DNA from 4 places in the Bacillus nitroreducens genome. Region 3 is predicted to be linked to each of the others. Evidence: riboswitches for the same ligand, from Rfam matches in the RefSeq annotation. Region 3 holds a riboswitch; each other region holds the start of a gene.

Region 1 (8,212 bases), on a different contig from region 3:
ATTGAATTGGTAGAGGAGTTATCAAAAAAATATAAAATAATTGATATACTCAGTGTTCTAGAAATACCAAAATCTACATTTTATCGTTGGAAAAAGAAATACATTAATCGAGGGCCAAAAAAATTAGAAAAGCTTATAATCGACCTTTGCGAAGAGACTAAATATCATTATGGACATAGAAAAATTAAAGCTCTTCTAAAACAGCGTTATAGCATTAAGGTTAATCGCAAGACTGTACAAGGTATAATGCAAAAATTCAATCTTCAATGTCAGATTAAAGTAAAAAGACAGAAACATATCAATGGGGAAAGTAATATTATTGTGGACAACATTCTTAACCGGAACTTTAAGGCAGAAAGACCCAATGAAAAGTGGGTAACTGACATTACATACCTACCATATGGCTCTTCTATGCTTTATGTATCAACAATAATGGATTTGTATAATAACGAGGTAGTCGCTTATACGGTAAGTTCAGTACAAGATACGAACTTTGTATTAAGTACATTGAGAGAGGCCATAAAAAAGCGAAGACCTAAAAAAGTTCTATTGCATAGTGATCAAGGATCAGTATATACATCCTATGCATATCAAAATTTCGCAAGAGAAAAAGGCATTATCACAAGCATGTCCCGTAAAGGAAACTGCCATGATAACGCCGTAATCGAATCCTTTCACTCCTCGCTAAAGTCGGAAGGATTCAAAGACCATAGAAGATCTTCTATCACTAATATTAAAGTAATTGAGATTGTGAATCAATATATGTGTTACTATAACGAAAAACGAATACAGGCAAAATTAAACTACCTGGCTCCAATTGAATATGGACGTCAGGTAGCATAGGTGTTTTTTCTAAGTCCCATTTTGGCGGGTCAGTTCAGTACCGTGGATTTTTTTTATGATTCAATTATGATTGCACCGATAAAAAATACTAAAACCAACGCTGCCGCAATATTAAATGTTATTGACAATTCTTCCACTATTACTCCCCCATTATCTTTTTATAATTTTAGAGTATCATTTGTAGTGGAAATGTCAGGCCATTTTTGAGGCAATTTTTTGTCAATTAGTTGAATTTTTTGTGAATCTACTCTTAAACAACTTCGGTGTTTAACCCAATTATGTTCGCTAACACCACTATCCTAAATAGCGATGATACAAACTCCTTGCTTCTGATATATCCTTCGTGCCGTGAATAAGTACTCGCCCATCTTTGAAAACAACCATGCGGTTTTTTTCTTTTGTAAAGGATAAGAGGTATGGATTTTTTTCAATCTTACCACCTTGGGCTTTTAACAGTTCTGCTATTGAATCCAAATCTCTTTCAATTCTTTCACTTGGTCGAATTTGAACTGAATCCCTACCGCATAATACGGCGGTCTTTGTTTGATTTTCATACGATAAAAATGGATAAGTTGGATTAGTCCCACAGGATAAACAGCCGTTCTTTTTAATACGGTCAACATTTATAGATGTATGTTGATTCTTCCATAGATCAAATGAAACCAATTTATTTCTGAGAGCTTCATAATCTTCTACCAAGATTTTAAGTGCTTCCGTTAGCTGATAGGACACCACCATTTGCACCGCGGGACTTATAATCCCTGCCGTATCACAAGTAAGCCCACCTAATGGAACCGTTTCTAACAGACAATGTAGACACGGTGTTTGTCCAGGTAAGATGCAATAGCTAATTCCATAACTCGCAACACATGCCCCATAAATCCAAGGAATGTTATATTTTTGTGCTGCATCATTTAGCAGCATTCTTATATCAAAGTTATCGGTTGCATCAATTATTAGATCAACATCATGAATGATATGTTCAATCTCCTGAATTGAGACATCCATGACATGTGCATTGATATCAACCTCAGAATTGATTTTTTCCAATCGGTTTTTGGCAGCGATTGCCTTTGGCATACGATTCTCTGCATCTTCTTCACTATATAACTGCTGTCTTTGTAGATTCGTCCATTCCACATAATCACGATCAACGATTGTTAACTTTCCAATCCCAGCACGAACAAGTCCCTCTGCACTACCCGTGCCAAGAGCACCAGCTCCAACGATAAGAACATGTTTGCTACTAATTTTTTCTTGTCCACCTATTCCAATTGGTCCAAATAACTCTTGCCGTGAGTAGCGTTCTGTCAACTTGAATCATTCCTTCCTTTATCCCCTATACGACTCTCATTTGAAATCTTCTGATATAAAATATCGTACCATATCTTGATTATTTACATGAAGCGTTAAGTTTTCAAAATAATGTAAAGGAGATTTGCTGTAGATAGACGAAATACCCTAAACTCAACATGACGATAAAATAAAGTACAAAAATCATATCATACTTTGAAAATGTTAACTCATAATAAAAAGTTCGATGGTTTTCGCTTGAAAATTGTTTTGCTTCCATGGCTACCGCAATTCGATGAGCACGTCTAATGCTTTGGGATAATAAGGGAATTGAATATACCTTCAATTTATTAAAAAACGATTGTATCCCATTTTTACGTTCATACCCTCGTACTCTCAACGCATTTTGAATGGTTTGAAACTCTTCAATCATGATTGGAATTAAACGCAATCCCGCCATAAAACTATAAGCATATTTGGGTGGCAGTTTAAGTTGCTGCATTAATGAATAAAAAAGGAAAACAGGTCGCGTTGTTAAAGAAAACGTTAGGCCAAGCCCTGCAAAGATAATCCCCCTGAATCCAACAAGTAAACCTTTATAAATACTTTCCTCCGAAATAGAGACCAATCCCCATTGATACAAAACTGTATCTCCTTTTCCAAAAAAAACCATGGAAGATGAGGTTGAAACAAATATAAGGAGAAATGGTAAAGTTAATAATAAGATTCTTTTAGCAGAATGTCCTGAGAAACAAAAAAATAAAATAAAAACGACTACAGCAGTATGAATAAGAAATGGAAGATGGTCTGTGAATAATACGACAATGCATAAAAAAACTAATACGATCAGTTTTACACTTGGGTTGATTCGATGTAACCATGTCTCTTTACTTGAAAATTCCATTTGTAAATTCCTTTCTACTCTTACACTGATACAACACTATGATTGACATTCGACCTTCTTGCAATTTGATCTTTTATCAAACGACCACTTTCAATAGTCCAAACTCGTGTTGCAAAATATTCTTCAATTTTCGAATCATGAGTAACCATCATAATCGTCTTGTTCTTTTGTCTATATTTTTCTAGCAAGGTAAGTAGTGCAAAAGTATTCTTTAAATCAAGTCCAAATGTTGGTTCATCTAGTAAAAGAATTTGTTGATCTCTTATGATTGAAGCGGCTACACTTAATCTTCTTTTTTGACCCATTGATAGCTGAAAAGGATGTTTATCTCTATGTGTTGTAAGATGAAATAATTGTAAAAGCTCTTCAACCGTGTCAGCTATTTCTTGTTCATCTCTTTTGTCAATTCGCAAAGAATATGCAATTTCTTCATACACAGAGTTCGTGACAAATTGTAACTCAGGATTCTGAAAAACAAAGGATATTTGCTGACTAAGTTTGAATGAATTTCTTATCTTTTTTCCATATAAGATATAGTCACCTGTTGTTTTAATAAATTGCATAAGTGAGTGAAGGAACGTACTTTTTCCCGCTCCATTCTGCCCCCTTATGACAATCCACTCACCTGGAAAAACCTGTGCATCATCCACACTCACTAATTCCTTATTCTTCCTATATCCTTTAAATTGTTGAAGTTGAATGAAAGGTGGACTACTTGCAAGATTATCTTGATGACTGTTTATCCTATTGTCTCGAACAAAGTGATCCCATGCATCAGGATACCAAATCCCATGCTCTCGCATGAGCGTTTGATAGCGAGATAACATATCATCCTTATGTCCATCAGCAATTACTTCTCCTACATCATTGAAAAGGATAACTCTTTCTACTAATTCAAGAACATGATCAAGTTTGTGCTCTACAATAACGAGTGTTTTATCTTGTCCAACGTTCTTAATAACCTCCCAAATTTCTTCTGTCCCACCTGGATCCAGCATGGCTGTTGGCTCATCTAAAAATAATACATCAGGATCGAGTGCTAAAACCGAAGCGATGGCTAAACGCTGTTTCATTCCCCCAGACAACGTTTGAATGCTTGTATGCACCATTTCTAAATCTAATCCAACCTGATTTAAATAATATTGGATTAGCTCAGACATTTGTTCCTTTGGGATTTGCAAATTTTCCAAGACAAAAGCAATCTCCTCATCCACAAATGGCATACAAAACTGGGAGTCTGGGTCCTGGAAGACATAACCCCATTTTGCGGGGACCTGTAGTGAATCCACCTTCATCGGTACTTCTATTGAGCTGGGGATAATCCCGCTCAATACCTGAAGTAACGTTGATTTTCCACATCCTGATGGTCCCAGAAGTAGTACTTTCTCTCCTTTTTTAATATTGATAGACAAGTCCTTAAAAACTAAGGACTCATCTCCTGGAAATTTCAAACGTAGATTTTCTACATAGGCAATTGTTTCCATTTTAAACACCCTTTTATTTTTGATCTAATGAATCAAAATCACTTTTCGAAAGTGGGCGTACAAGATTCGTTACTCCTGTCATTTCCAACACCTTCACAAGATAGAATGCAAATATCCCAGCAAATAATATAGAACCTATAAATCTAGCTACCACTAATAAAGCAAGATTCCATACAGCTAAATCACCTATCTCTCCATAAGCAATATCCATGATGATTGAACCTAAACATGAAGCTGAAGCTGCTAATAGAATGACAGCAAGATTATATTTTTTGTACCGAAAGAGCATAAATACTATTTCTGCAAACAATCCTTGCACAACACCATAAAGAAGAACCGTTAGTCCCCATGGAGAACCCAATATAAATTCTCCTGAGGCAGCTGCTATTTCGGCAAGTAAAGCAACACCTGGCTTACGAATGACCAAATATGCAACAGTAGCTGCAATAAACCACATTCCATATAGTAATTGATCTATATGTAGTCCAATTGGCTTCACAACATAATATAAGGATCCCCAAGCGATATAAACGATTCCAAATGCGATTGAAATCACAATTGTGACCAAAATATCTGTTAATTTTAGTCCATTATTTTTCATAGAAAACTCTCCTCTTATATATGGGTACTTCAAACAGTTACTATTTGCTTAACAGGCCATTTCTCTAATCGATACGCCATTTCCCAGAAAGAATACTCATATTGACTACTAATTAAAAAATGATCCTTCATGCGTTCTCGGTCTACATCCGTTACATTTGAAGCAATATCATTGATGCGATTAATTTGTTCTTCAACCAATTCTTTAAACCATTCACCACCATATGCTTCAATCCATTTATGATAGATTGGTTCTTCTGGTTGACAATCTTTAAGTCTTTCCCCAATCTCATAATACAGCCAGTAACAAGGCAATAAAGCTGCAATGACATCACCTAAATGGCCCGAATAAGCTGCTCTATACAAGTGGGATGTGTAGGCATAGGCTGTTGGTGCAGGTTTGAAATTTTTTCTATCTTCTTCAGTCACACCTAACTTTTCCGAAAAACTTTTATGTAATTCTAATTCAGCTTCGTAGGTCCCTTGTGCATGTATCGCCAGTCGATTCGTTGTATGTAGGTCCTCTGCTTTAGCAGCACCTATTGCTTGTACCTTAGCAAAATGCGTTAAATAATAAGCATCTTGCAGCACATAATATTTAAAACACTCAAGTGGCAAAGAACCATCACCGATACCTTTTACAAATGGATGCTCAAAGCTAGCCTCCCATATAGAATTTGCCTCTTTTCGTATCTCCTCTGAAAATAACATTTCATTTTTCCTCCCTTTAATCACTTATTAAGCAAAATAAAAAACCACCTTCTTTACACAACGTAAAAAAAGTGGTTTGGATTGATTATTAACCATAAAAAAACATACTAACCCAAAGCCCACTTCCCTACGCTGGTATAAACCAGATCAGGTTCTAAGGGTCTCGAGGTCATGATAACTCAATCCTCAATCTCAGCCTTATTTGTAAATAAAACAATGAATGCAAACATTGTCATTTACCATTTTAAAGGCACCCCTAGTGGAATCGTGATTTTTTATAAAATTTGCTTATTTCCAATACTAACATGTAATCTTATTTTTTCAAGTGTTTTCTAAATACTTTCTACTCAACATACACGGCTGTGCCATATGCAATAATTTCAGAAGCATTTTGCATGACAGCTGAAGTTTGTAGGCGCATTCCGATAATTGCATTTGCTCCCTTTGCTTTAGCATCATCAACCATTCGGCCAATTGCTTTCTGCCGAGCCTCTTCCAACATTTCAGTGTAATCGGAAATTTCTCCTCCAACGATTGTTTTTAATCCTGCCATAATATCTCGACCAATATGTTTAGACTGGACTGTACCACCTCTTACAAATCCTTTAAGCTCTTTTACTTCTTTACCTGGTACATAATCAGTAGTCACGATAATCATTTTGATCATCCTCCTCTTTCTCTCGTTTTCGTTCCCATACTAAAATAGCAAATAATAGAACAATAGCCACCATATAAAAAGTATAAAACGTGATTGCTCTTGATATATCAATAAACAAAAATACAATACCTACAATTTGTCCAATTATCGCTATTAACAATACAATATATTTTGCAATATTCCACATCATTCCCTACCTGCTTTACGTTGATAAATTTTTCTTACAAATAGGAGATAAAAAACAATGGGCATTGGCGTTTGTATTAATCCCCAAATTCCCCAAAACCAGTAGTTATGTCCCCTCTTCCTTGCATCTAAAAATAACCAAAAACTTTGAATAAGTAGGATGATTATTAGTAGTATCCAAAATTCGATGCTATACTTTTTCATGTATGCATCACCCGTTTTCTATATCGATAAAAACTATATAGAGGAAAACTAATGGTCGCAATACCTTGAATGATGATAAACACGATTGGTATTTGAAAAACTGCGGTTATTAAACTTGTCATAATAAATAAGGCAATTAAGATAAATGCGATTAAATCCCGTCTAAACTTCTTCTTTTGTTTTTGTTGTTCAACTGCCACCATTTGTTCAAACACTTGTAAATCAGGAGTAAAAACCGAGTAATGTTGATCAATTTTAGTAAAAGCATCATTAATTTCTTGAATGGTTTCTGAATCTTCCTCATTTCGTTGTTCGGCGTTTAGTAGTATTAGTTTGCTTTTCTTCATTAGGTCTCAGCTCCTTTCTTACTGTTTTGATTCCATTATGTATTCTCGATTTAACAGTACCAATGGCGATATGAAGCATGTCAGCTATTTCTTCATAAGAATACCCATAGTAATGTTTTAATACAATCGGAATCCTAATTTCATCCGAAAGCCTTCCAAGTGCAGCAAGAGCATCATTCCAATCCTCTGAATGGTTCTCAAATTGCCATTTCATCTTTCGCAATGCTTGTTCCTGATGCTTAAATTCTAGTTCACGTTTCTTTTTTCGGAGATCGTCAATATACAAGTTTGTTGCGATTGTTATCAGCCATGAGGAGAATTTTGATTTACCATTATATAATTTGATTTTTTCCATACTTTTTAACATTGCTTCCTGTGCCAAGTCTTCAGCAATATCAGGGTTCATTGTTGCCTTTATTAAATACTTTACTAAAAAAGGATAGTTTTCCTTAAAAAGCATAGCAAACGCGAGTGAATCACCACGCTTCGCACTGCGAATTAACTCCTTTTCATCCATGCAATAATTCTCCCCCGAGAAGATTTATTTGTTTTTTCATTCATAATACGAAGAGTGTAATCGAAAAGTTCACTTTGAAAAAAATTAATTTGGACTTTTATAGTATATGCGCTTTGCTTCTTGAAACAAGTAAAAATGAACAATGGTTGTGATTAATGTTCGACGTAAAATCAAGGACGTGGAGTTCATAGGACTTTATTTGTGACTTACTGAGCTACTATTGTCGATATTAGACTTTTATTTGGACTATCCTAAGGATTTCTCACTATCGTTGTCGCAATCAGAGTCTTATTTGGACTTTAACCTGAATTTCTTCAAGTTCCCTGTCGCAATCATATCTTCTTTTGATCTATTCCATGTTTTTACACTGTTATCCCTTTTCAGATCACTCCTGTTTTGGACTCTCCCACAGATTTCACCGCTATCATTGTCAAAATCAAATTAGCCAAAAAAGGTTACATCAAA
Region 2 (8,212 bases), 130 kb from region 3:
TAAGCTTCAGCCCATGCATTGATGATTTCATCCGTTGCAGCATCTCCTAATACTTCTTTAATTGCTCCAAGTAAATTTTCACCAACTATTGGATAGTGTTCAGGTAAAACGCCTAATGCACGGTGTTTCTGTCCAATTTGTTTTACAACTGGAAGAATCGCTCCTAGATTATCAATATTAGCTGCTGCAGCATATACCGCGTTCGCTAATGCAGTTTGTTGACGACCCTGTCTTTGGTTCGCGTGGTTGAAAATGTTTAATAGTTCTGGGTTATTTGTAAACATACGCTTGTAAAATTGAGTAGTAATATCTTTTCCGTATTTTTCGAGTACTGGGACAGTGCTTTTCACGATTTCAATTGTTTTTTGACTTAGCATTACATAACGTCCTTTCAAAACAAATATTTTAAATACATGTTTATAATATAATGACAGTGCGAATAAAAGATACCCTTTAAATACATCTTTTGAAAAGTTGTCACATTTGCGCAAAAAAAGGACTTCCATGCTATACTTATTTAGAACTCATAATGTAAGGAGTTTTATAAGAATGAAGTTAACAAATTATACAGATTATGCGTTACGTGTATTAATGTATTTGGCTTTGAAAAAGGATGAAGAATTAACTACGATTCAAGAAATTGCAGATGCTTATCATATATCAAAAAACCATTTAATGAAGATCATCCATCATTTAGGAAAGCTAGAGTATATCGTTACCATCCGGGGGCGTAATGGTGGTTTCAAACTTGCTAAGCATCCAAAAGATATTAACATCGGGGAAGTAGTATCCAAGACAGAAGACGACTTCAATATAGTTGAGTGCTTTAAATCAGGAGGGGGATATTGCGCAATCTCACCTTCTTGTAAACTTAAATTTGCTTTAAATGAAGCATTACAGGCATTTATAAATGTCCTAAATGGGTATACACTAGAGGACCTTGTAACGAATAAAACAGATCTACTCGGTTTATTTCGTTCACAGAATTAGAAATTACAAAATCTCACACTTTAAGTTTCGAATACCAAGTACGACTCCAATTGGAACCATTACTAGTCAAGTGACATACATTTAAGTAGACGAAGTAATTAGGAAGTTTCAAAGGAGAAGAAGTGAGATGATAAGACATACATCTGGTTATTACTGCCCTTATTGTCACGGATACTTAGAACCACGGAATTTGTACGATGGTTATTACTATCATCAGTACGTGCCGCAGTATCCAGCACCATACTATGGCTGGGACTGGAACCGAAACCCAGATACCATCCTTGGGAAAGCCACTTGGACCTGGGGCGGAACACCAACAAAATGTGAATTAGGTTGGTCCTACGATAACAATATGACTGTAGCGGTCGGAGAAAATAGCCCTTTTAAATGTGGTCAACGATTACGGGTGAGAAATGTTTCGTTTGTCCCACATCAAGACGTCATTGTAACAGTTGTTGACGAAGTGAAGAAATATCCAGCCAATCGAATCAATCTTCACCGTAAAGCTTTCGAAGCCCTAGGTGCAGCACCGAGTGTTGGGGTACTGAATGTGGAAATTACACCGCTTGATTAACGGTCAAAAACGGAGAACAATTTTTGAATTGTCCTCCGTTTTTTTATTTATCCATTTCTTGCTGAACCATTTGTTCACGTTGACTTTCTTCGTTCGTTTCATCAAGTAGATTTTCTGAATGCAACACATCATAAGCGGGATTTGTAATATACAGAACTTGATTTTTCAAATGTTTATCTTTCACTAAAAATTCCACATCCTTTCCAATATAGTTTGTTACTAATATGGCATTTTCTGTTTTATTTTACACATGATTTCATTCATAAAAGCGAGTAGCAAATTATTTTTTCGTAAACTACTGTACTAGAATGATAGTATCGATCGCAGTAAAAAATACTTTTACCAAGATACTGTTTGAAGAAATACTAGATGGACAAACTTTGAATGATATGTGTTGACCGAGTGGTGCACCCCATAGTTTAAGATAAAGTTGTCTTCCACTAGTGTAGGGTATTTCTCCTCTCCATAGGTTTTGCAAAAAGACATACACGATGAAGGTTACAAAGACATTGCCACATCGTGCATTTAATAATTTCAAAGTGGCATTCTTACTCCCGTTAAAGGTGGATAAAACAAGGAGGATAGCAGTTGTATAAAATAAGTGAATTTGCTGAAATGACCGGGTTGAGCAAGGAAACATTGCGATACTATGCGGAAGTTAAACTGTTAGAGCCGGCTTATATCGATCCGAAAAACAAGTATCGCTATTATGATGATGGGAGTTTTTTTCTTGCGATACTTTTAACGAAACTAAGAAACCTAGGATTTTCAATCCAAGAGATGATATCGGTTATGGAAGATGAATCATTTGCACACCTGGAGATTTTACTTCTCCAGAAGAGAGAGAATATAGAAAAACAAATTGCAGATCTTCATCTTCAAATTGAGCAGATCGATGAATTTCTTGCATCTGGTAAGGAGGATAAACAAAACAATGATTGAATGGAAAGAGGAAACAACGATAAAGGCAAATATTGAAAAGGTATGGAATCTATTTTCGGATAAAAATATAAAAAAAATCATGCCAAAGGTTGAGGAACATACCTTACTTGAGAAAACAGAAGGGGAAGTCGGCGCAAAACATCAGCAGAAATATCGTGAGGGAAAACGAGTAGAAACTTATATCGTTGAAACAACACAATATGAAGACACCGAAAATAAAAAGAAAAAACAAACAAGCTTTGTAATAGGGAAAGCTTTCGAAATTACGACAACTTTTACACTCATTAAGTTAGGCGACTCTCACACCAAATTCATTTATGAGGGACAAAACAAGGGAGTTAACTTTGTCGGAAGAGCCATGCTGAAGTTAAGCAGCAAAAATGCAAATCATGATGTGGTGAAGGAATTTATGGACCGCGTTCGTGATGAGGCATTAAAAATTTAAGGTTTGAAAAAGTTTTTAAAAAAAGAGGCACATTTTCGTAACCGCATCATATACTACCTATTGTGTGAGAAAATAGTTAGAAGGGAAGTACGAAAGATGAGCAACGAGATCAAAACACCTGTTTCAAATGATTACAAGGACCTTGAAGGGTACAAGGTTATTGAAGTAAACCTAAATAATCCAACAGAAAACCTATTTGCAGTCGTAACTCCTATTAATCCAAAATAACAAGGGCAAAATACTATCTTTTCGGACGTAGTCTTACATAGAAAAGATAGTATTTTTTACTTTTAATTCGTATAATAGGGAAAATGAGTCTACAGGGGCGAATGATATGAAGGAACTAAACCAACTTGTTTCATTATTTGAACAGAATCGAGACGAAGAAAACGCCATACCCATGCAAAAATATATGAAAAACCATTTTCCATTCCTTGGTATAAAAACACCATTAAGAAGACAATTAATGCGTGATTTTTATAAGCAAACAGGTATTTTAAAACAAGAATTGAATCTTGAGTTAGTTAATCAATTATGGAAGAAGAATGAAAGAGAATATCAGTATGCAGCACAAGACTACTTAGTAAGAGCAATTAAAAAAATCAATAGTAGCCACCTGTCCTTTATTGAAACCCTCATTACAACTAAATCTTGGTGGGATACTGTCGATGTCCTTTCTCCACATCTTGTTGGAAAAATAGCAAAAGAAACCCCAAGTGTGATTGAGGATAAAATTGAAATTTGGTCCTACAGTAACAACATGTGGTTAATACGTTCTTCAATCCTATTTCAACTAAAATACAAAGAAGAAACAAATGAAACAAAACTATACAAATACATAAAAGCTAATGCTGAAAGTAAAGAATTTTTCATACAAAAGGCAATTGGTTGGGCATTACGAGAGTATTCAAAGACCAATCCGAATTCAGTACGGGACTTTATTCGTAACACAAATTTACCCAAATTGAGTATTAGAGAGGGTAGTAAATATATTTGATATTTTTTTCATTACTCAAAGAATCATATATCTTTACAATTCTATAGGAACATACTATTCTTAAATAAAGAATATTCGCAAACTACTAGGGGTGCCCAGTCGGGCTGAGAGAAAAACAAGTGTTTTTTAACCCTTGGACCTGATCCGGATAATACCGGCGGAGGAAAGTAGAGTGGTAAACTTCCATTTTTCTTGAAACCTAAACCAGGTCCATTTTTTTGGGCCTGTTTTTTTTGCGGTATTTTTATTTTATTAATTAAGGAGGCTACTAGCGTGAAATTACAGAATCAAGTTGTTCTCGTTACTGGTGGTGCACGTGGGTTAGGCAAAGAATTAGTCAAAGCATTTGCGAACGAAGGAGCAAAAGTAGTCATCAATTATTACCAAAGTGAAGCAAAGGCTTTATTATTAAAAGAAGAAATTGGGGATCATGCAATTGCAATCCAAGCCGATGTAAGAAATCATGAACAAGTGGAAAATCTTTTCTTAGAAGCCAAAAAACATTTTGATCAACCAATCACAACAGTTATCAATAACGCCTTAATTAACTTCCGTTTTGATCCAATCGCAAGAAAAAGCGCCGAGGAAATTGCATGGGAGGATTATCATATACAGCTTGAAGGCGCAATAAAAGGGGCATTACATACGACACAGGCTGCAATCTCAGGTATGAAAGAACTTGGGTTTGGACGTATTGTAACAATTGGAACTAATCTTTTTCAAAATCCTGTCGTTGCGTATCATGATTACAACACAAGCAAAGCTGCATTATTGGGTTTCACTCGAAGTATGGCCAAGGACCTAGGTGCATATGGAATCAATGTAAACATGGTTTCAGGAGGGTTATTACAAACAACTGATGCAAGTTCAGCTACTTCTGTGGAGGTTTTCCAATTAATCAAGGATTCCACACCACTTCAAAAAGTAACGACTCCAGAAGATGTAGCAAATGCGGTGCTATTCTTCGCATCCCCATGGAGCAAGGGTATTACCGGACAAAACCTTGTCGTTGATGGCGGCTTGGTGATGAATTAATATCATATAAGGAGAATTTAGCTTGAATAAAACACTAAAATTAACACTAACAGCCATGTTTGTTGCAATCGGGACCATTACTAGCCATCTCTTTTCAATACCTTTTGGATTTACAAGAGTTTTTCCAATGCAGCACTTTATTAATGTATTGTCTGCGGTTATTTTGGGACCTGCTTATGCTGTACTTCAAGCTTTTTCCGTTTCACTTATTCGGAACATGATGGGAACAGGTTCTTTATTCGCATTCCCAGGTAGTATGATTGGAGCATTTTTAGCTGCTTATTTATATAAAAAAACGAAGAAAACCTCAATGGCAATGACAGGCGAGATAATCGGAACTGGGTTATTGGGTGCGCTAGCGTGTTATCCAATTGCTACACTGATTCTTGGACAAAATGTGGCTTTATTTGGTTTCGTACCTTCCTTTATTTTTAGTTCAATTGCAGGATCAATTTTCGGATTTATCATTATTGGGATTGTACTAAAGAGCTCTGCTTTTAAACGGTTTTCTGAACGCAATTTTAACTGATAAATAACAGAAAACCGTAACAAAGCAAATCAGTGGGAAAGCCGAAACTAACTGAGCAAAAAGACTCAAACGCAAAGGCCATCTCTTGTTGACCTAAATATTAGCTACAAAGATTACAAGGTGCATTTGAATAGATGAAAAAAGACTAAACAGCCTTTGTTTAGTCTTTTTTAGATTAGTAAGCCACCAATGATGTAAAGCACAGTAGCAATGACAGCACCAATTGCCGAGAGTTTTAATTTATACTGAGCGTAATCTACGAGGTCTAGATCTAAGATTGAAGCTGTCGTGATCGTAGTATCACCTAATGGAGAAGTCAACGCTCCAAAGGCACCACTTGCAAACACAGCTCCTACGGTTAACGGGATAGAAGCACCAGTTGATAAGGCCAATGCAATTCCTAGTGGCATAAATAATCCCCAAGTTCCCCATGAAGAGCCAATAAAGTATCCGACTACAGAACCAATTAAAAAAATAGTAGCTGGAGTAAGAAATCCTGGTAGAAATGACCCTAAGGTAGAGCTAATAAATGCAGAAAAGCCAAGTTCCTCTGCTGATAACGTGAGAGCCCAAATCAGAATGAGAAGGCTAATGGCTTGCATCATTTGATTTCCACCATCGTAGAAATGATACATAATTTCATGTAGTTTCTGCTTTCGAATGATATAAAAAACAAATGTAAAAATGAGTGTGATAAATACAGCTAAAAGCATCACGAAGGTTGCATCAGCCATTGAAAAAGCCTCAAATATGGTTTTAGCTCCGAGAGAACGACCATCTTCCCATAACAGATAAAGAGATAATCCTAAAAGTAAAAACACAGGGACAATCAAATGCCATGGTTGAGCTTTTACAAGAGAAAGTTCTTTCTTTATCCCCATTCGATGAAACTCATGTTCATGTTCTTCATCCGAGTCATTCATATTTGACTTCGATTTTGGTTTAGAAGGTAAAAACGTCTGAATAATTCCAATCAATAGCATCACAATCGCATAAAAATTAAACAAAATACTTAATAAAAACACTTCATAAGCGGACATACCTAAATGAAGTCCCTTAATACCTCCCTCAACGAGAGATACCATGAATCCGACAAATGCAGTCGCAACTGGTAATAATACAATAACCGATTCGGTTGAAATATCTAATGTAAAGCCGACTTTTTGCTTTGAAAGGTTCATTTTCTTAATCAATTGTTTTATAATCGGCCCAATCATCATAATGCGAAACATAGGCATCATGAAGGTAAAAGGGAGGGTATACCAAATTAACCCCAGCAAACCACGCTCACTTTTAATCTTTGTCCCAATCCATTCTGTAAATCCTTTAATACCCCCAGCAATATTCATCATTCCAACCAATCCACCAAACACATATAGAAAACTCACAATTTTTATATTCGTTGGATCTGATAAAGTTGCCACAATGTACGTAATGGATTGCCCAGCTCCAGCTAATATATCAGATGTAACAAGGATTGCACCAACAACTAATCCTAAAACAAGCCCAGGTAAAATATCTTTTAACCATATTGCCATCCCAATAACGATAATGAATGGGATAAGGGAAATCCATGATTGTTCCAAGCCAAATCCTCCAATTTAAATTTTCTTGAGTTAGTATGACCAATTTATGTAGTGCGTATTTTAAGGAGCTAAATGTCTTTAGTGGTACAGAAACAAGGTTATCTTTTCGTTTTCATCAATTGTTCCTAGTAGAATCTCATTCATTGTGACGTTTTTATAGCTCATTGCAATCTTTTTTAAGAGCCAATCTTCATTTTTCCCGATTTGCTCAAGCTCTTCATAAATAATTTTTCTTTCTTTAATCAAAGTCTTAGGATAATAAAAGGGTTGGAGGGGAGTTTGAATGGAACTGGGTGTTAATGGTTGATGTTCACTTTTCAAAAAGGTGGAGATAGATCCACCTGGTTCCCAAAAAGCAAGAGCAACTTTCTGGATATCTTCTATATTTTTCATTCGTAATTCTGATAACAATACATCAATTGAGATTCTTGCTTTGTTCAAGTTTTTATACAAAACCTTTCCATCTTCGATAAGTGGAATAGGCGTGGGGATAAACCATTTTCTAACTCTTTTAAAACGTAAACTTAATAAAACCCCAACCAAATAAACAATCAAAATAACAGTCATTGTAATCATTGATCCTGTTAATCCTAATTCTTCATCAGATAACGGATGAGCAATTATATTTCCAATTAGTAAAACAATCACAAAGTCGAGAAGTCCAACCTGCGAAATGGTTCGTTGCCCCATTATCCTCGCAATTACAACAAAAAACGTAAAACCAACAATTGCTCTGAGAACCCACTCCGCTACAGTGAGATGTTCCTGTGAAGCAAAAAAATGCATAATAACTCCACCTTATCCTATAATTCCCTCATTAGTTTTTACCTAATTCTTTTCTACTATTAATTCCTTTCTTTAGCCATGTAAATAAAAAGTAGGATCTCACAAAGACATCCTCAAGCAGGAAAGTTTGTTTCTTTTCAATGAATTGTTAAGATAGAAAATAAGAAAATGGAAGAAGGGAAAAATGCAAATGACAAATATACAAATACCTGTATCCGTTCTAAATCTCGCGCCAATCCGCAAGGGGAAGGATGGAAAAGACGCAATTGATGATATGATTGACCTTGCTCAAGCAACTGAAAAAATGGGATATAAACGCTATTGGATT
Region 3 (8,212 bases):
CAGAAAAATTTTTACCATTTGATTTTATTAAATAAGGAATAAATATGAGAAAGACAACTAAAAAAAGCATATTTAATAGTAATGTTTCGATATATGTCGCCACGCTAGTCTTATCCTCCCATCTCTGATGTTCCTTTAAATTCGTCAAAAAGTAAGAGAATCCTTCTTTTTTCACCCATTTATTTGAAGAATTTTTAATGAGAAGAACTGTACACGATATCAATTTGGAATCAAATATGCATCCCAACCCAATCGAATGTACTGCGTCAAAAAAAATGCACCCTAACTGGGTACATCATCTTTGTTAAGATTCATTTGTCTATAAAACTATTTCCCTTTCAATTGCTCAAACAATCTCTTCACGTTTATAATTCCTACATTCTTGTATTTTCCAAGAATCACTAGTTCCTTTGGAAGTTGTCCTACAGTATGAATACCATCTTCATTTAATTGTTTAATAAGGTTTGGTATACCAAGGAATTCTTCCTTTGTGAGTGGGATATCCTTCATTTGATCCGTTAGAATAATATAATCTGCTTTATAAAATAAAAAGAGTTCTCCTGGTCGTTCAAGGATCACTTTTCGGCGAGTCTTCTCTTCTTCAATGAAGAGGCGAAGTTCCTCAAATAATTGCTTATCATTGTTTTCATTAAATCGTTTTACATGTTTATGCAAATTTTCGAGATTGCTAGGCAACTCACTCATAATTCGAGCTTGTTGTTCTGCCCCCAATCGTATTAGAAATGTTTCGGACTTATCAAAGCGTTGGGGAAGTAAAAAGGCATCACGTAAGAAATAAGGAATTTCAAGTGTCTCCCCTTTATATTCGATTGTTCGAATTGCTGTGTATCCTGGCTCTGCTAATTTTGATGGAGCGACAGTTTTTGTAATTGCCACTTCTTTTTGTGTTTTTTTACCTAAAGGCTCTTTTTTCATAGATGCGACTAGTAAAGCCTCTAATGATTTTAGTCGTAGCTCCAGTTCAGTAATGTCATAACGCTCTTCCTTCGGAGGTGTTGGATCCTGATATTCTGGTACTTTGATTGAATACGAGGTATAGACTTCGACATACCACCTAACAATCTTGTAAATGGCTTCCCATGATAGTAGTGCCTCCGAATAACGAAACTTTCTCTTGTCATGTGAAGCCTGATTTCCAAGTTGACGAACCACATGAAGTGCATCTCTAATTTCTGTTGTAAGAATTCCCTCGTTCTCTAACATGGTAAGCCTTTCCTTTAATGTAATACGAGGATTTTCTTTTATTTTTTCATATTCCATAACTTGTTGAAGGATATTTTCTATTAATACCCTGGAATGGGTAAGCATGGTACGGGGGCTTGAAAAGATGGAGTTTTCTAATTCACCAGCTAAAAAGGCTAATTCTTTAGAAATCGGTTCTAGAAATCTATAAAAATACTTGGATGAATTCATATCTAGTTGTTCCTTTCTTACATGAAAAATCAAGGCCTGAATCTAATTAATAGAGATTCAGACCATCTGTTCGATTCCTTCATTTTAGTTGAAAAAGATGGGACAATCAAGGTCTTTTGTCACCTATTTATGGATCTATCAACTCTAATCGTGTATAAATCCCATCTTGGAAACATATCCCTTTTCAATCTAATTAAAGTGTGTTAACTTTATTATATAACTTAATATTTTGTGTTTTCACTAGGGGAACCCTTGATAAGGGCTGAGAAAAAAGTAGTTACTTTGAAACCCTCATTACCTGAACAGGCTTGTACCTGCGTAGGGATGTGGTTAAGTAAGATAGCTATACATATACATATCAACCACTTTCCTACATCGGAGAGTGGTTTTTTGTTGTACTTAACCGAACATATCCCTTTTTTCGATACAAGGTGTTCGACAAAAGGAGAAATGAAATGAAATTAATGGCTGTATCAGATGATCAGCAATCTGTAAAAGCGCTTGCTGAAAAAATCATTTCTATAAAAGATGTGATTGATTACGTACAAATCCGTGAAAAGTCAAAATCGGTACAAAACATTGTGTCTCTTATCGATTCCTTACTTAGCAACGGTGTTAAGAAAGAAAAAATCATTGTAAATGACCGCCTTGATGTAGCGCTTTGTATGAACATTCCTACGGTGCATTTACCTGAACATGGTCTACCTGTCAAACTGGTCAAACAACGGTACCCGCACATCCTAGTGGGTTGTAGTGTTCATTCCGTTGAAAAAGCTAAAGAAGCCGAAGCAAATGGAGCAGATTATGTCATCTACGGCCACTGCTTTGAAACGAACAGTAAAAAAGGGTTGCCACCAAATGGAATCCAGCCTCTTAGTCAGATAAAAAAAGAACTTAACATCCCTGTTTACGCTATTGGCGGAATTACCTTGGAAACATTACCGTCTGTCAAAGAGGTTGGTGCTGACGGAGTTGCGCTCATGTCTGCTATTTTTGCAGCAGATGACCCCCATTCTCTAACAAAAAAAGTCAGCGAGGCGATTCAGGATGAAAAATAACTATGATGTAGTTGTTATAGGTGGCGGGATCATTGGTTCCTCCATTGCTTATTATTTAACAAAAGAACAAATGGATGTTGCCCTAATAGATGAAGGACAACTAGGTGAAAAAACAACAAAAGCCGCGGCTGGTATGCTTGGAGCTCATTCAGAAAGTGACGGTGATTTCTCTCTCTTCTTCCCGTTCGCTAGATCCAGTCAGCTAGAATACAAACAATTAAAAGACGAACTTTATGAGCTGAGTGGGATAGATATTGGTTATCGAACAGGTGGAATTCTAAAACTAGCATTTACAGAACAAGATCTGCAAAGTCTAGTATCTCTATTAAAACAACCAACTGTAAATTGGTTAAATGACTACGAAGTCAACCTGTTAGTTCCAGACATTTCTAAGAATGTGATAGGTGCAGCGCATATTGCTGACGATGTAAATGTGAATCCGAAAAATACATGTGAAGCTTTTACTAAAAGTGCGCAAGTTCTTGGAGCCTCAATTTTTGAATATTGTCATGTTCATGAAATTGAAAATGGACATAATCAGTATAAAGTGAAGACATCAAAAGGTCATTTCTATGCAAAGCATGTCGTCATAGCAACTGGTGTTTACAGTAATCCTCTTTTAGAGAATCTAAGAATCTCTGAACAGTTATCACCTGTAAAGGGAGAAAGCATCATTGTTCAACATGATAAGCCCCTTTTACACCATACATTGTTTTATGATAAATCCTATATCGTACCAAGAAACAACGGTCAATTGGTGATAGGAGCAACGATGTTACAGGATGACTGGAGCGATTCAATTAGTCTAAATAGTGTTGAAGCCTTAATAAATAGAGCAAAAACGATGCTCCCCTCCTCTTCCGACTGGAGGTTTCATGGTTTTACAGCTGGCTTACGGCCTACCACCTTTGATGGACATCCATTTATCAGCAGACATCCTGAAGAGGAAGGGATTTTTATTGCATGTGGTCATTTTCGCAATGGAATCCTTCTGGCCCCTGCAACAGGAAAAATGATTCGTGATTTCATCCTCAATTATGAGGTAAAACAAGAGTGGATTGCTGCCTTTCATATTAACCGAAGGCAACTAGCCACGGTTTAGGAGGTGAGAAGATGAAGATAAGACTTAATGGAACACAAGTTGAACTTCCTGAAGAGGTGACTTCAGTAGAAAGTCTTTTGGCCCACTATGAGCTACAAAACCGAATTGCAATAGTAGAAATAAACGAAGATATTATTCAAAAAGATGACTATAAAACTAAAAAACTTGCAAATGGAGATGTCGTTGAAATTGTCCAATTTGTAGGAGGAGGATAATATGTTAACAATCGCAAATCGTACCTTTAATTCTAGACTTTTATTAGGAACAGGAAAATACCCATCTTTTGACATTCAAAAACAAGCAGTAGAGGTTTCAGAAGCTGAAATTTTAACGTTTGCGGTTAGGAGAATGAATATATTTGAAGCAAGTCAACCGAATTTTTTAGAGCAGTTAGACTTAACAAAATATACACTTCTACCTAATACGGCAGGTGCCAAAACGGCTGAAGAAGCAGTACGGATTGCAAAACTTGCTAAAGCATCTGGCTTATGTGACATGATTAAAGTAGAGATTATCGGAGACGACAGATCCCTATTACCAGATCCAATCGAGACATTGAGAGCATCCGAAATGCTTTTAAATGAAGGATTTATTGTGTTACCTTATACGTCTGACGATGTTGTACTTGCAAAACGTTTGGAGGAGCTTGGCGTACATGCTGTCATGCCAGGTGCTAGCCCAATTGGTTCAGGTAAAGGAATTTTAAATCCATTAAATTTAAAATTTATTATCGAGCAATCACAAGTACCTATCATTATTGATGCAGGAATCGGTTCTCCAAAGGATGTCGCATATGCGATGGAACTTGGCGCAGATGGCGTGTTATTAAATACTGCTGTGTCAGGAGCACAAGACCCTGTAAAAATGGCACGCGCTGTAAAACTTGCGTTAGAAGCAGGAAGACTCGGCTATGAAGCTGGCCGCATTGAAGAAAAAGACTATGCCGTAGCAAGTAGTCCAATGACTGGGTTAGTGGGATCTTAATTTTGGTGACTACAACTTCTAACCAATGAATGATTATCCCTCCGTTTACGCATGATAAAATCGGAGGTGATACAATTGGATAATAAAAATAAAAGTAAAACTAGTCTCCATCAAGAATATAATAATGGTTTTTTAAATAATATTAGTCAGTCTCTTGTCGATACAACAAAAGCGTTAACTGGCGACTACGAAGATGATAGTAACCAACAAGAAACTCAACAAAATAAGCAGTAGTTATCGGTTATTATATATAAGACTGCAAACATGTTTCAAAAGGACTCGTTTGCAGTCTTATGTCTTTTTACCAACGAATGAATGCCATTCTTATCCTAGTCCACCCTGCCCGCTTGGGCCCGCATTCGTTCCATTTCCACAATGAATGTTTCTTTCTCCAATAGAGCCTTCACCAAAATACGTGCCATTTTTACCTGCATGGTGATTGTTTTCATCGCACTCTTGACCACCATTATTTTTACGATTTCGATTGTTCATAATGTTGTTGCGATTTTCAACATCATTTGTGTTTCTTTGATATAAGCCTCGATCATTTTCTTGTTTTTGTTGATCCAAGATTCTTACATCACCGTCATTATATGTGTCAACATTATTGCCATTCACACCGCAACCAGTAAGTGCGAAAGCAAATAATGATGCCCCTAAAAAAGCGGATATATACTTTCTCATGTGTTAACCCCCTTTTACAAATCAGAAACGCTATATACGCCTCTACTTAGTTTGTGTTAACACATAAGAATTTACATATGTTAGATAACGGAAATGTGCATTAACCAATTATAACTCTCCTTATGTTACTATTATGCGCACATTCAAATGATGAATGAACGTTTTTCCATTTATAGATTTTCTCAAACTGGGAAATCTATGTCTGAAAACAAGGTCTTTGAAAGCAATATAAAGATTCCTTTCCAACCTTGTCTTTCAATTTAGCAACATTGCATACATAATGAAATCGTGGAGGTTTGTTAATGGTACAATCATTAAGAGAAATTATGACATCAGATGTATTAACAGTGAATGAAACACAAACTGTAAAAGAAGCGGCAGCACTAATGAGTCAGTATAATATCGGGGCTATACCAGTAGTTAATAATAACAAACAAATTGTTGGAATTGTAACAGATCGAGATATCACCCTTAGAACGACTGCACAAGGTGAAAGTCCTCAAACACCAGTGTCTGAAGTAATGACAGCACAGCAAATTGTTAAAGGCACCCCTGACATGGATGCACACGAGGCTGCAAATTTAATGGCTCAACATCAAATTCGCCGCTTGCCAGTAGAAGAAAATGGACAAATCGTTGGGATGGTTGCTTTAGGGGATTTAGCAACACAAAATCAATATGCAAACGAAGCTGAACAAGCTTTACAAAGTATTTCTACTCCCTCTGCACCACAACAATAAGAATAAAAGCAGACCAGATTAATTGGTCTGCTTTTTAAAAATTTGCTGAAATCTACTTTTTTACAATAAAGAAAATGCTTACCCCATAATACGTGAAATTGCACCTCTAATTTAGTGTATTAAGAAAAGACTTGGCTTGCTTTTAATAAGTTGTCTTTTGCTTCAATATATTCACGATGTAGCTTATCGACATATTCTCGCACACTTGTTACTTCGTCAATCACACCGATACCTTGGCCACTTCCCCATATATCCTTCCAAGCCTTAGACTTTTGACCTCCACTGAAATTCATCTTTGAAGGATCACTTTCTGGAAGATTATCAGGATCTAAGCCTGCTGCACGAATAGATGGAGCCAAATAGTTTCCATGAACACCCGTAAATAAATTGGTATATACAATGTCATCAGATGTACTTTCGACGATCGCTTGTTTGTATTCGTCCACTGCACGTGCTTCATGTGTAGCAATAAACGGTGAACCGATATAGGCAAAGTCAGCACCCATTGCTTGAGCTGCTAAGATCGACCTACCATTTGCAATCGATCCAGCTAATGCTAGTGGACCATCAAACCAACTGCGAATTTCCTGAACTAATGCAAATGGACTCTTATTACCTGCATGTCCACCCGCACCTGATGCAACTGCAATTAAACCGTCTGCCCCTTTTTCAATGGCTTTATGAGCAAACTTGTTGTTGATGACGTCATGTAACACGATTCCGCCGTAACTGTGTGCAGCTACATTCACCTCTTCACGAGCCCCTAGAGATGTAATGATAATAGGCACTTTGTATTTCACACATAACTCCATATCATGTTCGAGTCGATCATTTGACTTATGTACAATTTGGTTGATCGCAAACGGTGCAGCTGGACGATCTGGATTCTTCGCGTTATAATCTGCCAATGCTTCTGTTATTTCGGCCAACCATTCGTCTAGTTGTGAGGCGGGTCTTGCATTGAGTGCAGGCATAGAACCAACAATCCCTGCTTTACATTGTTCAATCAATAACTTTGGATTACTGATGATAAAAAGTGGTGAGCCAATAACAGGTATTCTTAAGGAATTTAGTATAGTTGGTATATTCGACATTATTACATCCCCCAATTTCACAACAATTTATTCAAAAAACACTGAAATCACGCACAGGCACTGGTATCTTCTTAAAAAACAATAAGCGTTTTCAATGTACTTTAGTAATACTATATTTATAGCTTTGTAGTCAATTATTTAATTAAAATACTCATTCAATGAATTGTAATTACATCGAAAAAGCGATTAAAAAGAAAATTAAATATAACACTGTAGGTAAGATCGTGAAAGCAATTCCTACCATTCTTGTCGTTGCTCTTACTTGAAGTATAAAACCTATGACCCAGATAAAGAAAGGTAACATGAAATACCAACGAATAGGTGCTGTCTCATCTTCAGCAATACCTGGACCACTCATCCAGAGTGAGAATAACAATACATAGATCCCTGATAGAATCAACCAACAGTATCTAAAAAACCTCCTTATCATAAGCACTTCCTTTTGTCATTCGATATCCTTCTTAGGCTGTTACCCGACAACTTGATTTTTTGTTGTTAAAATAGGTTAATGGGGCTGTCCGATAAGTCCTAAAAAATAAGGCAAGGGAGAAAAACGACCGTTTTTCTCCCTTGCCTTTTTGTTTTTTTCGATTTTTCTCTGAAAGTAGCTGGCGTATGCCTGCTACTTTCAATATATTGTGGGCTAATGCCACAATTCCAAACTCGACATATACTTTGTCGAGCCCCCGCAGAGAAAATCTGCGAAACGACCTATTGCCCTTGATGTGACCGAACACACTTTCTACTTCAACTTTACGTTGAGCGTAGATAGCGGACTTTTCATCACATTCAAGGGCTGTTTTAGCCTTGGCTTTCATTTCTTCAAAAATCGTATTCCAATGAATCTGACGATTCCCTTTTGCTTTTGTGCATTGTGCTTTTAGTGGACAATCGGTACAATCTTCACATTCATATATTTTAAAACTTTGCTCGTAGCCAGATTTATTCTTTTTATTCAGGTATTTTTTAAACGTTACTTTCATTCCTTTCGGGCAAATAAAATAGTCGTCATCTTCCACGTAAGTCCAATTTTTTGCGTTTTTGATGTCTTTTTTATATTTACGGGTTTGTTCCTGTACATAGCTTCCATACGGAATAAGAAACTCGAATCGTTGC
Region 4 (8,212 bases), 2.1 Mb from region 3:
CGTTGGAAACCAGCTGTCATCTTGTCAAGCTCAGTAAAACCAGTTGGAATTCCTGTAATATCACCTACACGATTATGAAGAGTTTCGATATTATCATAGGTTTGGACAAGGACATCCTTAATATTTTGGAAAGCACCCGCGTTTTTGCGGTTTGCTACTTCCATAATGCTTTTTTCTGCCTCACCTAGAAGTGCATCAACCTCATCTTCACGTGAATAACCATCCGTTGCAATCGTCGTTGCTGTACGAATAAGTCTGCGTAAAATTGATTTTTCCTCAATTATTTTTGCATAATATTCAATATTGGCAGCTGTTGGAACAGAGCTTGCTAAATCACTTAAATACGAAACTCCGCCAATTTCATCTAAAATTTTTGCATCCGCTAACTCAGAAGTAACCGTAACTAGGTCAACTGGTTCACCTTTATCTGAGAGGTTTAGCATCGCATCAAAAATCTTTTGGTGTGCTGTCCGATAAAAGTCTTCTGGAATTAATAATTCTGAAGCAAGAGTAAGTGAGCTTGGTTCTAGGAAAATGGCACCTAGAACAGCTTGCTCTGCCTCTATATTTTGCGGAGGAATACGATCAGCAAAAATGTCACTCAACTATTCTCCACTCCCTTTAAACATAGTAGTTTATTATCTATTATACTTCTCTTTTCCATAATTCCAATGAAAATAGCTTCTAATCAACATACAAATGAGTAAGCACCTTGAAAGTGAAAACATCCTCAAAAAAACTAATGCTCTCAAGCGTTCTGTGGTCCTGTATAAGTCCGACAAGCGTAAGACAATACGACTAAAGGCGTTTTCTTTAACGTCCTTAACGGATTGGCTAGACCTGTTATATGTTGGCACTGAGAGCTAAATAAAGATAATCTATTTAAAAAAGATCCACAAGATCCAATTTAAATTTTTCCGATACAATAAAAAATGTGATCTTGTTTAAACAAAACCACATTTTTCATTCTATCTGTTTTCTATATTCAATTTCAATGGAAATTACTGTTCTTTGACATGTACCTTCACAGTTGCTGTTACTTCAGGATGTAATTTCACGGTTACATTTGTGTATCCTAAAGCTCTTATTCCATCTGGAAGGTCAAATTTACGCTTATCAATTTTAATATTATGCTTTTTTGCAAGTTGATCCGCAATCTGTTTGCTTGTAACAGATCCAAATAGTCGTCCGCCTTCTCCCGCTTTCGCTTGCAATTCTACTGTAAGAGCTTCGAGAGTTTCTTTCAATTTTTTTGATTGTGCGAGCTCCTCAGCAGCTTCCTTTGATTCCTTTTTCTTCTTTGCTTCTAAAGTTTTTAAGTTTGCTGGTGTCGCTTCAATCGCAAGGTTTTGTTTGAATAGGAAATTGTGTGCATACCCATCAGATACGTTCTTTACTTCACCTTTTTTCCCTTTTCCTTTTACATCTTTTAAGAATATAACTTTCATTTCTTGGTTCCTCCCTCTAAATACTCATCTATTACTAAAAGTAATTGTTCTTCTGCTTCTTCAATTGTTGCATCTTCCAACTGGGTAGCTGCATTTGTTAAATGACCACCGCCACCTAGACCTTCCATAATAAGTTGAACATTGATATCCCCTAATGAACGGGCACTGATTCCCACTCTTGAATCATTTCGAACGGAAATAACGAATGAAGCAACAACATCATTCATTGTGAGTAATGTATCCGCAGCTTGGGCAATCATCACTTGGTCATAAGTTTCGTTTTGCTTCCCTTTTGCAATCGCTATTCCATTTTTATAAATAAATGCTGACTCAATTAGCCTAGAGCGCTTTTTAAAGTGATCCATGTTTTCCTTTAAGAATTTCTGAACTAGGACGGTATCAGCACCTTGTGCTCGAAGATATGATGCTGCATCAAACGTTCTCGATCCAGTGCGAAGCGTAAAGCTCTTTGTATCTACGATGATTCCAGCTAGTAGTGCGGTTGCCTCGAGCATGCTTATTTTTTTCCGCTTTGGTTGATATTCAAGAAGTTCCGTTACTAACTCAGCTGTGGACGATGCATATGGCTCCATATAGACAAGTAAAGGTGATTGAATAAATTCCTCACCACGTCGATGATGATCAATCACAACGATTTTATCAATTTTAGATACGAGCTTTTCCTCAATAACTAGGGATGGTTTATGGGTATCAACGATAACAAGCAGTGTATCACTAGAAGCGATTTCAAGCGCCTGTTCTGGTGTAATAAAATACGACCATAAATCCGAATTTTCCTTTACTTCCTCTAGTAAACGCCCAACGCCTGAATCAATCTCGCTCGGGTTTAACACAATATATCCTTCTTTATGATTCATTTGTGCCACTTTTAAGATCCCAATAGATGCTCCTATCGCATCCATATCAGGGTATTTATGGCCCATTATGATGACTTTATCACTATCTAATACAATTTCCTTTAAAGCATGTGAAATCACGCGTGCACGGACTCTAGTCCGCTTTTCCATTGGATTCGTTTTACCGCCATAAAATTTGACCTTTCCATTCGGAAGTTTGATTGCAACTTGGTCTCCACCACGTCCTAATGCAAGGTCTAAACTTGATTGCGCGGCTATCCCTAATTCTGGGAGTGTCGATACACCTATTCCAATTCCAATACTTAGCGTTACTGCCACACTTTCCTTAGCTGTATTTTCTCTTACATCGTCTAGGATTGTAAACTTTGTTTTTTCTAGATTCGATAAGATTTCCTCATTCAACACGGCAATAAATCGCTCAGACGAGGTTCTTTTTAAAAATACACCATGCTCGTTTGCCCATTCGTTCAAAATGGATGTAACTTGACTGTTTAATGAACTCTTTCGTTGGTCATCCATTCCTTGGGTTACTTCATCGTAGTTGTCTAAAAAGATAAACCCTAATACGGTTCGCTCCGCCTCATACAATTGCACAATTTCCATTTGTTCGGTTACATCAAAGAAATAAAGCAATCGTTCTTCTCTCTTGATAATCACCTTATATTTCTGTTCATTTAATGTAATCGTGTCACTTTCAACTTCCTGCTGAATAAGTGGGACAATTAATTCCTCAATCTCATACAACGACCTTCCCACTAATGTGTCGGCATCAAGACAATTCGATAAATAGGCGTTGGCCCACTCAACCTGAAATTCATCATTATAGAGTAAGATTCCAATCGGCATTTCCATTAATGCCTCTTCGCCAACCTTTTTTAAACGATATGAAAGGGTCGAGATATAATGCTCCATTTCCCTTTTGAGATGTGAGTTTGCTTTATATAAATAATAGGCAATGATACCAAGGAGCAGAAAACTTGCTAACCCAATTATCCAGTGAAAATAAAAGAGAATGGCACTATATATACTTGTGATGGCAAGCAAAGCATATAAGGGATAGCGAAATAACTTCCTTTTGTAAAAGTCTGGCATGTAATTTTCAGCTCCTAAAGCTTTGTTTTACTTCTTTTTACTAATTCGATTTCGCAGTTGGAATCCTAAGTCAATTATACCTAAGATTCGTATAATATAAAGGAGAAATGGGGTTAAGATTGTCAATACAATCGGAACGGCTATTGTGATTCCTTTTTGATGACAGTAATAATAAATAAATGACAATCCTTGAATCACCATAAATAACTGCAAAATAAAAAAGAAATTTATAAAGGCGGTATATCCAAATGTGCCTATTTCCATTTCAACAAAGCTAATAAGTAAAATCAATAAATAATACCATAAAATACTTTTTGGAAAATGGATTTCACGAAACGGAGGGAATGGATTCATTTTCACTTGGAGGCGTATAAGTACAGGTTTAATCACCTTAACTTGAATGAATGCTAGAACCATCGCCATAAACACAAACATGCTTGGCATTAAGTACTGCATCATTTTAACAGACTCCTCAATTTGTGTGACGAGTTGTGTATTGGCTTCGCCCCCTGTTGCACCCATTATACTCTCGACGATCTCTAAAGATTCTCGTGAACTTTCAATAAGTACTTCATTAATGTCAATTTGTAACACACCTATAACAGTTATATAAAGAAGAACGAACGAAAACAAATAAGCCAAACAACTACCTAAGAAAAGCTCGATTCCATTTCTTCCTCTGTTGATCATTTCCCCTAATAGTATTCCTGTAACCCCAAACATAATCGTAAGTATAATTCCCATTACAAAACCTAATAAACCAGATAATAAAAAGGCTATTAGGAAAAAAAGCAATGACATTTTTATCCCATGCTTTACCGTAAACAGAATAAAAGGTAAGGGTAAAAGCACTACTAACACTGTTCCTATGAGTGGGATATATAAAGAGAGTAGTAACAGTGCACTGTATACCGCGAGTAGCACGGTCCCTTCTGTTATTAATTTTGTATTCTTCACCTTTTCACCTCAACTTAAATTAGAAAAGCTCTAAGCACACCCGCCTTATCAGCAACAATCATAAGCTTTAACCACAAGAGCTGATGGCTTCTAGAGCTAGACACAAAAAACAATCACTTTCTATTTTAAAGTTTTACTATCAAGTCTTCAACTTTCGAACTTCTGCGTAATTTATTACTTGTTCATTAACACATGCGATCTTTTTGTTTTACTTTTCCCTATTTTCGATTATGATAGTAGTGAATAATAAACGTAACCACAAGGGGAGCAATATTGCTGAGAGTGAACGTCCAAGTTCAGACCCTTCGAACCTGTTAGTTAACACTAGCGTAGGGATGTGGAGATATTCTGCGAGAACGTCTTTCTTTTAATAATTGTTCTCCTTTGAGGTTCGTTATTTTTTCAACTACTTCAAGGGGGATTTTTTTATGCGAAATACAAGATTACAAGCAATGATTGAAGCAGCTATTTTTGCAGCGTTAGCCCTAGTTTTAGATCTACTTCCATCCATTAAACTTTCTCCAGCCATATCTATTTCATTTGCTATGGTCCCTGTTTTTATTATTGCCTTAAGATGGGGTTTAAAAATAGGGATGTTATCTGGACTATTATGGGGATTACTTCAAATCGTATTCGATCCATGGATTGTGCACCCTGTTCAAGCTATTATGGAATATATCCTTGCCTTTTCATTCATTGGCTTAGGAGGAATATTCAAATCTATCGTACAAGAAAGTTTAACAAATGATCAAAAATCAAAAGCTATTTTCGCTATTACTTTTGCAATATTTATTGGAAGTCTTGCTCGTTATTTCTGGCACTTTCTAGCAGGTTTTCTCTTTATTGAATATTTTGCACCAGAAATTGAAAACCCAGCATGGTACTCCTTCAGCTTAAACGGGATTACAATGCTAGCTACATTCGCGTTATGTTCCATTATATTGTCTATCTTAACCATTGCTTCACCACGCTTTTTCATTCTTAAAAAATAGTTACTAAAGGAACCACATAAATGAATTATTGTGGTTCTTTTTTGTTAAAACAGCAATAAAAAAAGCGATGACCACATTGAAGGGTCATCGCCTTTTTTGGATATTATTCACCAGATACATATGGTAATAATGCCATTTGACGAGCACGTTTAATAGCAACTGTTAATTTACGTTGGTATTTCGCACTTGTACCAGTTACACGACGAGGTAAGATTTTACCACGTTCAGAAACGAATTTTTTAAGTAAATCTACTTCTTTGTAATCGATGTGTGTAATTCCATTAGCTGTGAAGTAACACACTTTACGACGCTTTGCACGTCCACCTTTACGTCCGCCTGCCATTTCTTTTTCCTCCTTCCGACAAATGTATATATTCGATTGACTTACAAGTTAGAATGGTAGATCATCATCTGAAATATCGATAGGTTGTCCATCATTTGCAAATGGATCTTGGTCTACTCTTGTAGGTCCTTGATTTTGATTTGGGTTCTGACTCTGTCCAAATGGAGAATAGCCACCTTGGCCACCGCCTTGGTTGCCTCCAAATCCACCTTGATTGCCACCATAGCCGCCTTGGTTACCGCCGCCATAGCCACCACCAAAGTTACCTCCACCGCTTCGTTGTTGGTCATTAGCATTCCTTGGTTCAAGGAACTGAACACTTTCTGCCACAACCTCTGTAACATATACGCGTTTGCCATCCTGTCCTTCATAATTTCTTGTTTGAAGACGACCATCTACACCTGCTAAGCTTCCCTTCTTTAGGAAGTTTGCAACATTTTCAGCTGGTCGGCGCCATACGACGCAATTAATGAAGTCAGCTTCACGTTCACCTGACTGATTAGTAAATGTTCGATTCACTGCAAGCGTAAAGGTTGCAACCGCAACTCCACTTGGGGTATATCGTAATTCAGGGTCCTTGGTAAGTCTCCCTACAAGAACTACGCGATTCATCATCAGAACCATCTCCTTAACAGGATATTGAAACAGAGTCTATACTCTCTAAAATTTCTTATTCTTCTTCTTTAACAATGATATGACGGATAATGTCTTCGTTGATTTTTGCTAAACGATCGAATTCGCTAACAGCTTCAGCGTTTGACATTACGTTAAGAATCATGTAGTAACCATCGCGGAAATCATTGATTTCGTATGCTAAACGGCGCTTACCCCATTCTTTTACGTTTGTAATCTCCGCACCATTTTCAGTTAAAACGCCATTAAAACGCTCAACTAAAGCCTTTTTCGCTTCATCATCAATGTTTGGACGGATGATATACATAATTTCGTATTTTTTCATCACGTTACACCTCCTTTTGGACTAACGGCCCTTTATCTAAAAAGGGCAAGGAGCAATTATTTTAATTACTCACAGAAAGATATTATATCACATGAATATATTGTAGGCAAGAACTGATTCTACAATCTTAATTAGGGCAATTAACCAGACTTTTTTAACACTTTTTATCCTCGCCAAAAAGCATGGAGAAGTACAATTGCGCATTTGTTTTGTGGCTAAGTGAATAAAAAGCCACAAAACAAATACTTGTCCTGTGGCGCTTTTCCTTACAAAACCTTATACATTAAATCGGAAATGAATAACATCTCCATCTTGAACGATATATTCTTTTCCCTCTAAACGTACCTTACCAGCCTCACGAGCCGCATTCATATTACCAGCTGCAAGTAAGTCTTCATACGAAACCGTCTCTGCGCGGATAAAGCCTCTCTCAAAATCGGAGTGAATAATACCTGCACACTGTGGTGCTTTCATTCCTTTTCTAAACGTCCACGCTCTCACTTCTTGCACTCCAGCGGTAAAATACGTAGCCAGTCCTAATAAGTGATACGCATTACGAATCAATTGATCAAGCCCAGACTCCTCAATACCTAATTCTTCAAGGAACATAGCTTTCTCTTCCCCGTCAAGTTCCGCAATCTCAGACTCAATTTTTGCACATACAACAATTACCTCAGCATTGTCTTTTTGTGCAAATTCACGAACCACCTGTACATATTCGTTTGAAGAAGGGTCTGCCACATCATCCTCACTGACATTCGCCACATATAAAACAGGTTTACTAGTCAGTAAATGCATTCCTTTTACAACCTTCATTTGTTCTTCAGTAAATTCCAATGCACGAGCTGGTTGTTCATTTTCAAATGCATCCTTTAATTGCACAAGCACCTCATGCTCTGCAACAGCATCCTTGTCTTTTTGCTTTGCAAGCTTTGCTACACGATCAATACGCTTATCCACTGATTCTAAATCTGCTAAAATTAACTCTAAATTAATGGTTTCAATATCAGCAATCGGGTCAACTTTCCCCGCTACGTGTGTAATATTATCATCGGCAAAACAGCGTACAACATGACAAATTGCATCTACTTGACGGATATGTGATAAGAATTTATTTCCAAGACCTTCCCCTTTACTTGCTCCCTTCACAATCCCTGCAATATCAGTGAATTCAAAGGTGGTTGGTACGGTCTTTTTCGGTTGTACTAATTCTGTTAATTTATTTAAACGCTCATCTGGAACTTCAACAATCCCTACATTGGGGTCAATTGTACAGAATGGGTAGTTCGCTGATTCTGCACCTGCTTGAGTTATTGCATTAAAAAGAGTTGATTTTCCAACATTCGGAAGACCAACGATACCTGCTGTTAACGCCATTGATTTTTCCACTCCTCTAATCACGAAACTACTAGCCTTCAACAATTATAGATATTCCTTATCAAAAAAACAAGCCGTTCCGTCTAGAAACGGCTTGCGTAAAAATATTCCTTATACTTTCTCAATCCCAACTAAGCAATCATATAACGTACTGCCGAGTCCATTAT

The links. Region 3 has a riboswitch for thiamine pyrophosphate ahead of ACWPVE_RS19720 (thiamine phosphate synthase). Riboswitches for the same ligand answer to the same signal wherever they lie in the genome.
Positions count from the first base shown of each region.
Region 1: it holds a riboswitch for thiamine pyrophosphate, as region 3 does, so the genes downstream of both, tenA (thiaminase II) here and ACWPVE_RS19720 (thiamine phosphate synthase) in region 3, are expected to answer to the same signal.
Region 2: it holds a riboswitch for thiamine pyrophosphate, as region 3 does, so the genes downstream of both, ACWPVE_RS20345 (3-oxoacyl-ACP reductase) here and ACWPVE_RS19720 (thiamine phosphate synthase) in region 3, are expected to answer to the same signal.
Region 4: it holds a riboswitch for thiamine pyrophosphate, as region 3 does, so the genes downstream of both, thiT (energy-coupled thiamine transporter ThiT) here and ACWPVE_RS19720 (thiamine phosphate synthase) in region 3, are expected to answer to the same signal.

Region 1 covers NZ_CAXHYI020000001.1:717,232-725,443, forward strand. Annotated here, with positions in the region: one part of gene ACWPVE_RS03425 (IS3 family transposase) at 1-843, shown strand, start outside; gene ACWPVE_RS03430 (thiazole biosynthesis adenylyltransferase ThiF) at 1,138-2,157, opposite strand; gene ACWPVE_RS03435 (energy-coupling factor transporter transmembrane component T family protein) at 2,261-3,040, opposite strand; gene ACWPVE_RS03440 (ABC transporter ATP-binding protein) at 3,061-4,524, opposite strand; gene ACWPVE_RS03445 (ECF transporter S component) at 4,538-5,125, opposite strand; gene tenA (thiaminase II) at 5,155-5,835, opposite strand; TPP riboswitch at 5,943-6,103, opposite strand; gene ACWPVE_RS03455 (YbjQ family protein) at 6,179-6,493, opposite strand; gene ACWPVE_RS03460 (hypothetical protein) at 6,474-6,683, opposite strand; gene ACWPVE_RS03465 (YxlC family protein) at 6,880-7,230, opposite strand; gene sigY (RNA polymerase sigma factor SigY) at 7,184-7,747, opposite strand.
Region 2 covers NZ_CAXHYI020000003.1:3,360,187-3,368,398, forward strand. Annotated here, with positions in the region: gene hmpA (NO-inducible flavohemoprotein) at 1-377, opposite strand, end outside; gene ACWPVE_RS20310 (RrF2 family transcriptional regulator) at 550-990, shown strand; gene ACWPVE_RS20315 (RlpA-like double-psi beta-barrel domain-containing protein) at 1,118-1,564, shown strand; gene ACWPVE_RS20320 (hypothetical protein) at 1,608-1,748, opposite strand; gene ACWPVE_RS20325 (MerR family transcriptional regulator) at 2,153-2,506, shown strand; gene ACWPVE_RS20330 (SRPBCC family protein) at 2,499-2,951, shown strand; gene ACWPVE_RS20335 (hypothetical protein) at 3,048-3,179, shown strand; gene ACWPVE_RS20340 (DNA alkylation repair protein) at 3,286-3,948, shown strand; TPP riboswitch at 4,026-4,131, shown strand; gene ACWPVE_RS20345 (3-oxoacyl-ACP reductase) at 4,222-4,983, shown strand; gene thiW (energy coupling factor transporter S component ThiW) at 5,006-5,512, shown strand; gene ACWPVE_RS20355 (Na+/H+ antiporter NhaC family protein) at 5,683-7,098, opposite strand; gene ACWPVE_RS20360 (DUF421 domain-containing protein) at 7,177-7,884, opposite strand; gene ACWPVE_RS20365 (LLM class flavin-dependent oxidoreductase) at 8,075-8,212, shown strand, end outside.
Region 3 covers NZ_CAXHYI020000003.1:3,229,672-3,237,883, reverse strand. Annotated here, with positions in the region: gene ACWPVE_RS19730 (LytS/YhcK type 5TM receptor domain-containing protein) at 1-103, opposite strand, end outside; gene ACWPVE_RS19725 (DUF4145 domain-containing protein) at 328-1,434, opposite strand; TPP riboswitch at 1,667-1,776, shown strand; gene ACWPVE_RS19720 (thiamine phosphate synthase) at 1,890-2,492, shown strand; gene thiO (glycine oxidase ThiO) at 2,482-3,594, shown strand; gene thiS (sulfur carrier protein ThiS) at 3,606-3,809, shown strand; gene ACWPVE_RS19705 (thiazole synthase) at 3,811-4,578, shown strand; gene ACWPVE_RS19700 (hypothetical protein) at 4,654-4,812, shown strand; gene ACWPVE_RS19695 (hypothetical protein) at 4,903-5,262, opposite strand; gene ACWPVE_RS19690 (CBS domain-containing protein) at 5,565-6,002, shown strand; gene ACWPVE_RS19685 (NAD(P)H-dependent flavin oxidoreductase) at 6,122-7,096, opposite strand; gene ACWPVE_RS19680 (hypothetical protein) at 7,266-7,526, opposite strand; gene ACWPVE_RS19675 (IS1182 family transposase) at 7,558-8,212, opposite strand, start outside.
Region 4 covers NZ_CAXHYI020000003.1:1,081,018-1,089,229, reverse strand. Annotated here, with positions in the region: gene dnaB (replicative DNA helicase) at 1-605, opposite strand, end outside; gene rplI (50S ribosomal protein L9) at 1,002-1,448, opposite strand; gene ACWPVE_RS09225 (DHH family phosphoesterase) at 1,445-3,418, opposite strand; gene ACWPVE_RS09220 (YybS family protein) at 3,446-4,375, opposite strand; TPP riboswitch at 4,627-4,728, shown strand; gene thiT (energy-coupled thiamine transporter ThiT) at 4,804-5,367, shown strand; gene rpsR (30S ribosomal protein S18) at 5,471-5,710, opposite strand; gene ssb (single-stranded DNA-binding protein) at 5,759-6,325, opposite strand; gene rpsF (30S ribosomal protein S6) at 6,381-6,668, opposite strand; gene ychF (redox-regulated ATPase YchF) at 6,945-8,045, opposite strand; gene ACWPVE_RS09190 (molybdopterin-dependent oxidoreductase) at 8,157-8,212, opposite strand, start outside.